2 regions of the Stenotrophomonas sp. P5_A9 genome follow, and region 2 is predicted to be linked to the other one. Evidence: riboswitches for the same ligand, from Rfam matches in the RefSeq annotation. Region 2 holds a riboswitch; the other holds the start of a gene.
The links. Region 2 has a riboswitch for glycine ahead of AC1DR7_RS05825 (trimeric intracellular cation channel family protein). Riboswitches for the same ligand answer to the same signal wherever they lie in the genome.
Positions count from the first base shown of each region.

Region 1: another riboswitch for glycine. It lies ahead of gcvP (aminomethyl-transferring glycine dehydrogenase); the one in region 2 lies ahead of AC1DR7_RS05825 (trimeric intracellular cation channel family protein).

Region 1 is NZ_JBFULC010000041.1:21,116-24,510, reverse strand. It holds gene gcvP (aminomethyl-transferring glycine dehydrogenase) at 1-1,390, opposite strand, end outside; glycine riboswitch at 1,489-1,591, opposite strand; gene AC1DR7_RS13675 (multidrug effflux MFS transporter) at 1,871-3,094, shown strand; gene AC1DR7_RS13670 (hypothetical protein) at 3,319-3,395, shown strand, end outside.
Region 2 is NZ_JBFULC010000013.1:12,458-15,852, reverse strand. It holds gene AC1DR7_RS05845 (NAD(P)/FAD-dependent oxidoreductase) at 1-137, shown strand, start outside; gene AC1DR7_RS05840 (nuclear transport factor 2 family protein) at 194-631, opposite strand; gene AC1DR7_RS05835 (ribonuclease E inhibitor RraB) at 700-1,044, opposite strand; gene AC1DR7_RS05830 (GIY-YIG nuclease family protein) at 1,145-1,414, opposite strand; glycine riboswitch at 1,459-1,552, shown strand; glycine riboswitch at 1,561-1,652, shown strand; gene AC1DR7_RS05825 (trimeric intracellular cation channel family protein) at 1,743-2,360, shown strand; gene AC1DR7_RS05820 (MdtA/MuxA family multidrug efflux RND transporter periplasmic adaptor subunit) at 2,645-3,395, shown strand, end outside.

The sequences.
Region 1 (3,395 bases), on a different contig from region 2:
TGCGCACCAGGCCGGCCGGCAACGCATCGGCGGTGGCCGCGTCCAGCGCGTCCACATCGACCGTGGCACCGAACAGCTGGCCGAGCGCGACGATGTCGGCGCGGGTCGCGGTTTCATCCAGGCTGATGCCGACCGCATCGCTGTCGATCGCACGCAGGTTGATGCGTGCGGCCGCGGCCTTGGCGTGGATCGCCTTGGCGTCGACGTCCTTGACGTGCAGGGTGTCGAAGAAATGCTCGCCCACATTGACGCCGGCAGCGCGCAGTGCGCTGGCCAGGATCGCGGCCAGGCGATGGGTGCGGCGGGCGATGCGGGTCAGACCTTCCGGGCCGTGGTACACGGCATACATCGAGGCCATCACCGCCAGCAGCACCTGCGCGGTGCAGATGTTGGAAGTGGCCTTCTCACGGCGGATATGCTGCTCGCGCGTCTGCAGGGTCAGGCGGTAGGCGGCATTGCCCTGCGCGTCCACCGAGACGCCGATCAGGCGGCCCGGCATCGAGCGCTTGTAGGCGTCGCGGCAGGCCATGAAGGCGGCATGCGGGCCACCGAAACCAAACGGCACGCCGAAACGCTGCGAGTTGCCGACCACGATGTCCGCGCCCCATTCGCCGGGGGCGGCGATCAGGGTCAGCGCGAGCAGGTCGGTCGCCACCGCGACCAGGCCGCCACGGGCGTGCACGGCATCGGCCAGCGCCTTGTAGTCGCCGATATGGCCGAAGGTGTCCGGGTACTGCAGCAGCACCCCATAGGCTTCGGCCTCCATCGCCTCGGCCGGGGTGCCCACGCGCAGCACGATGCCCATCGGCTCGGCGCGGGTGCGCAGCAGTTCCAGCGTCTGCGGGTGCACGGCGTCGTGCACGAAGAAGGTGTCGGACTTGGACTTGGCCGAACGCTTGGCCAGGGTCATCGCTTCAGCGGCGGCGGTGGCTTCATCCAGCAGCGAGGCGTTGGCGATCTCCATGCCGGTCAGGTCGGCGCACAGGGTCTGGAAGTTGATTAGCGCTTCCATGCGGCCCTGCGAAATCTCGGCCTGGTACGGGGTGTAGGCGGTGTACCACGCCGGGTTTTCCAGCACGTTGCGCAGGATGACGTTCGGGGTCAGCGTGCCGTAGTAGCCCTGGCCGATGAAGGTGCGGAACACCTGGTTCTTGTCGGCGATGGCGCGGATCTTGGCCAGTGCCTGCACTTCGGTCAGCGACTCGGGCAGGTCCAGCGGGGCCGGCGACTTGATTCCGGCCGGGACGATCGCATCGGTCAGCGCGTCCAGCGAGGCGTGGCCGACCACGTCGAGCATCTGCGCGATTTCAGCGTCGTTGGGGCCGATGTGGCGTTCGACGAACGCGTGGCTGTGTTCAAGCTCGCGCAGGGAAGGAGTGTTCTGGGACATGGCTGGCATCTCGAAGAGTGGGCACGCACGTTCGGAAGGCAGCCGGGGCCAGGGCGTGTCGCGGGCGACAGCGATCCACCGGACCTTGCGGTCTTCCTGGGTGCCCCTCTGTCCTTTTGCCTGAGAGTTTAAAAGCGCGCATCTGCGTGCTTCGTGCCCCTTCGGCGCCGGCAATGGGCCGGTCTCTCCAGAGTTTTGGTACGGGTGGTATCGGGCCTGAGCGATTACGGGCGTTGCGCCTTCGGCAGCGGGTGTCCGCTTCTCCCACCATGGTGCCCGCCAATTATAGCCCAGCGGCTTTCTCTGCTGCGTCCCCATGGCACATGAATACGGGGTGGTATGGGCGCCCCTCTCGGGCCTCCGGCGATGGTGCCCGGCGGTACAAAGGCCTATCATCATCGGACCCTCGTATTCATCTGGTGCCGCCCGTTCCGGGCTTGCGCCCGCCGTGCAGTGCGCACGGCCCAGACGGAAGACCGCATGACGCCCGCCTCACCCTCGACCCGCCGCCTTGCCCTGCTGCTCGCAGGCCTGGCGATGTTCGGTCCGTTCTCGATCGATACCATTTTCCCGGCCTTCCTGCTGCTCGGCGACCGCATGCAGGTCGACCAGGTGGCCGTGCAGCAGACCATCAGCGTGTACCTGCTGTTCTACGGCCTGATGAGCCTGGCGCACGGCCCGTTGTCCGATGCGTTCGGACGCAAGCGGGTGATCATCGGCGGGCTGGTGCTGTTCATCGGCGCCTCGATCGGCTGCGCGCTGTCGCGCGACATGACCACGCTGCTGGTGTTCCGTGCGCTGCAGGGCGTCACCGCCGGGGTCGGGGTGATCGTCGGCCGCGCAGTGATCCGCGATCTGTACCACGGTGCCGACGCGCAGCGTCTGATGAGCCAGGTGTCGATGATCTTCGGCGTCGCCCCGGCCATCGCGCCGATCATCGGCGGCTGGATCCTGCTCGGCGGCGGCGACTGGCCGCTGATCTTCTGGTTCCTGGTGCTGTTCGGCGTGGTGCTGCTGCTGGCCACCGGCAAATGGCTGCCGGAAACCCACCCGGTCCAAGCGCGCACGCCGCTGTCGATGCGCGAACTGCTGCGCAGCTATGTGCGGATGGGCTCCAACCCGCGCCTGCTGCGCCTGGCCGCGGCAGGCGCGTTCAATTTCTCCGGCATCTTCCTGTACATCGCCTCGGCACCGGTGTTTGTGATGCAACACCTCAAGCTGGGCGAGGGCGGCTTTGCCTGGTTGTTCATCCCCACCATCGGCGGCATGACCGTGGGCTCGTTCCTGTCCGGCCGCATGGCCGGGCGGATCGTGGCGCAGCGGCAGATCGCGATCGGGTTTGCGTTGTGCGCCGTCTCGGCGCTGCTGAACGTCGGCTACGTGGTATCGGTACCGCAGATCGCGCTGCCGTGGGCGGTGATGCCGATTTTCCTGGGCGGCGTCGGCATGGCCTTGATCTTCCCGATCCTGGCGCTCGCCGTGCTGGACATGTACCCGCATCAGCGCGGCCTGGCCTCCTCGATGCAGATGTTCATCCAGCTGATGATCAACACCGTGGTGGCCGGCGTGGTTTCGCCGATGCTCAGCAGCAGCCCGCTGCACCTGGCCTTGGGCTACGCGGGCTTCTTCGCCATCGGTGGCAGCTTCTGGTACTGGGAGCGGCACTGCGAGCGCCGCCGTGACGTGCTGACGCCGATCGAATAAGCGCACGCGCACGCTACGATGGCGGGCGACGCGGGCGTGGCCGGCGTGGTGCTGGCGATCCGGCGGCACCTGGTCAGGGCTGCGGCATCGATCGGCAGGCCATCACCGTCATGGGCTATCGGCGCCACGGCAAGGTGCGGGACCGAGCCGGGCGGCGGCCCTCAACGGGCCCGGCCGGGCCCGTGCGGTATCCTTTGCGCTTTGATGCAGTCCGGACGTTCCAGATGTCGACCACCTCCAAACTGCGCCGCGACATCCGCCGGCGCCGCGAAACCCAGGCTGCCAACCGCGAGCAGGCCGC
Region 2 (3,395 bases):
TGGTGCTGCTTAACTGGGCGGTGGCATACTGGAGCTACCAGCGCAGCGCGCGGATCATTTTCGGGGATGACCGTGAGGATCGGCGGAGGAAGGCCATCCCGTCTGCGCCCGATCCGGATGAGACGTCATCGCGATGATCAGGATGTAACGCTTGCCCGGAATGTGCGAGGTTGTTCGGTGACACTGGACGGGCTCATTGCTTCGGCTTGCTGTACCACAGCGCATTGACGATGACCCAACGCGCGCCGAAACGGCCCATGTGGAAATAGTCCACGAACCATGGCGTTTCCAGCCGCACCGAGGCGGCGTTGCCGGTCACGTCCAGCACCCGGCAGCTGCGGTTCCACTGCTCCTTCGGCGTTTTCAGAGCGCCCTGCCGGGTCAGCCCGACCAGCTCTTCCTTGGACATCCGCCGCAGCCCGAGCCGCTCGTCCGGGGTATCCCCCAGGATGGCGCGCTTGGCTAGGTCCGGGTGCAGCGAACGTGCGACGCGCTGTGGATCGGCTTCGAGCTGGCCGTCCACGTAATCGAAACAGGTCGCCTCGATGGCCGCCAGCGTGGCCGGATCCGGAACGATTGCGGCGGGCGGGGCGGTTGCGGCGGCGGCAAGGATCAGGAACAGGGCGGACATCGGTGCTCTCCGGCAGGTGCGCGAATGAAGGGCGGGGTCGCGTGCAGTACGTGGCGTGCTGAAGGGCGTCAGCCCTGCGAAACGCACCCCCACCCATCCAGCCGTCCGCTGTAGGGAATGGCTTCGGTACCCAGCAGGCCTTCGAAGCCGGCGATGTTGTGGTGGGTCGGCACCATCAGCGGGTGCACCAGGATCTGCCAGGGGAACTCGTCGTTGCCTTCGTAGCGGGCGAAGGACACCTTCTGTTCGTTCTTGAGCAGGTGCACGGCAAAGGCAATGGCCACGTCTTCGGTGGGGAAGATCAGCGCGAAATCCACCTCGCGGGGAATCGACAGGTCATCACCGTCCTGCAGCATGTTCCACAGCACATCGCCGTTTTCGTCTTCCGGGTACAGGATCAGGTCGCGGGACATGGCACTCCAGGGGTTCAGCAGGCCGATCACCGGCAGATGCACGATGGTATGTCGGCGGCGAACACGCGAACAAGCGACGCGCGGCCCGCAGCGTCCGGCGCTACGCCGATTCCACCGCCTGCAGCCACGCCAGCTTGCGCGCCCGCGGCTGGCGCTTGAGCTGCCATTCGGCCTTGGAGGCGGTGGCGCGGTCCGGGTAGGCGCGCATCGCCAGCAGCTTCACCGGCGGATTGGCGCGGGTGTATTTGGCCCCCTTGCCGTCCACATGGGCCTGGAAGCGGGCCGCCACGTCGTTGCTGATGCCGGCGTAGTAGCTGCCGTTGCGGCATTCCAGCAGGTAGACGTACCAGGGGGCGGGTTCAGCGGGCATACCGGGATTATCCACCGGCGCGGGGTCGCTGGCTGCTAGAATCCGGCCCGGATGCAGGAGAGAGGCGCCGCGCTGGCGCCCGCCGAAGGCGCAGGCTCCCATAATCGCTCAGGCCGGTGGCTGCACAGCCACCAACCATGCATCCGACACGCCGATCTGGAGAGAGGTCTTCAATGACCCGCCGAAGGGGCACGTGGCCTTGGCCACTGAACTCTCAGGCAAAAGGACAGCGGGAGCGGCAACGGAATCCCATCCCACGACAGTGCCCTGCGCTGGCGTGTGGTGTGCGTGGTTCCGTCCTCGCCTGCCGTTGCCCGGAGTTCCCGCCATGCTGCTCTCCCTGATTTACCTCATCGCCATTTCCGCCGAAGCCATGACCGGCGCACTGTCGGCCGGGCGGCGGCGCATGGACCTGTTCGGCGTGGTGATCATCGCCTGCGTCACCGCGCTCGGCGGCGGCTCGCTGCGCGACATCGTGCTGGGCCACTACCCGCTGGGCTGGGTGAAACACCCGGAGTACCTGGGCTTCACCATCTGCGCGGCCTTGATCGCCACCTGGGTGGCGCGCTGGATGCACCACTTCCGCCGCACCTTCCTGGTGCTGGACGGACTCGGGCTGATCTGTTTCACCCTGATCGGCTGCGCGGTGGCGCGCGAGGCCGGCCACGCCGCACCGATCGTGCTGATCTCCGGGATGCTGACCGGCGCCTTCGGCGGCGTGCTGCGCGATGTACTGTGCAACGAGGTGCCGCTGATCTTCCAGAAGGAACTGTATGCGGTGATCACGCTGTTCACCGGCGCGGCCTACTTGGGCCTGCTGGAACTGGGCGTGTCGCTCAATGCGGCCACGCTGTGGTGCCTGGGCGGTGGCTTCCTGCTGCGCCTGCTGGCGATCCACTTCAACTGGGAAATGCCCAAGTTCGTCTACCGCGACGAGGTGCATTGAACGGAACGTTCAATGCACCTGTAGCGCCCGGCCGTTGGCCGGGCGACCTTGTACCGGCCAACGGTCGGTACCGCAGCGTTCATTGCATCCCATGACCAAGGGCATGTGAGCGCAGACTGCCGCACGCGGTAACATGACGCCCCCGACCCTCCCGGGTCGGCATCCAGCCACGCTGCGGCATTCGACCAGCGGCCCCGCCAGACAACCCCACTTCGCCCCGCCTGCCCCCACGGGCCGGTAAACCATGGACGCGTTCGCCGTATGGCGCACGCGCAGGATGCCCCATGTCTGCCCCGCTGCCCTCGCGTTCCCGTCGTCTGTTCAAACCGCTGTTGGTCGTGGCCGTGCTGGCCGCCGCCGCCATCGCCTGGCGCGTGCTCGCGCCGGCACCGGCCGCCGACGCGGCGCCTGCCGCTGCCGCCACGCCCGTCCGCGTGGCCACCGTCGTACGCGAGGACCTGGTGGTACGCCTGAAGGCGCTGGGCACCGTCACCCCGTTGCACACGGTGAGCCTGCGCAGCCGCGTGGATGGCGAACTGCTGCGGCTGTCGTTCCGCGAGGGCGAGCACGTCAAGGCCGGCGCCCTGATCGCCGAGATCGATCCGCGCGCCTACCAGGTGGCGCTGTCGCGTGCGCTGGGCACCCAGCAGCAGAACCTGGCCGAGCTGGACAACGCCCAGGCCCAGCTCAAACGCTATGAAGAACTGCAGCGCAGGCACTTCGTCTCCGCGCAGGACCTGAGCGACCAGCAGAGCAAGGTGCGCCAGCTGCAGGGTCGTCGCCAGACCGACCAGGCCGCGGTCGATGAAGCGCGCCTGCAGTTGCAGTACACCCGCATCACCGCACCGGTTGCGGGCCGCATGGGCCTGCGCAACGTGGACGTCGGCAACCTGGTGCGCAGCAGCGATACCGAACCGCTGGCCACCATCACCCAGACCACGCCGATCAGCGTGCTGTTCACCGTGCCCGAGCCGGACCTGCCGGCCGTGGTGGCCGCCGTGCGCGCCGCGCCGGAACTGCGCGTGGAAGCGTGGG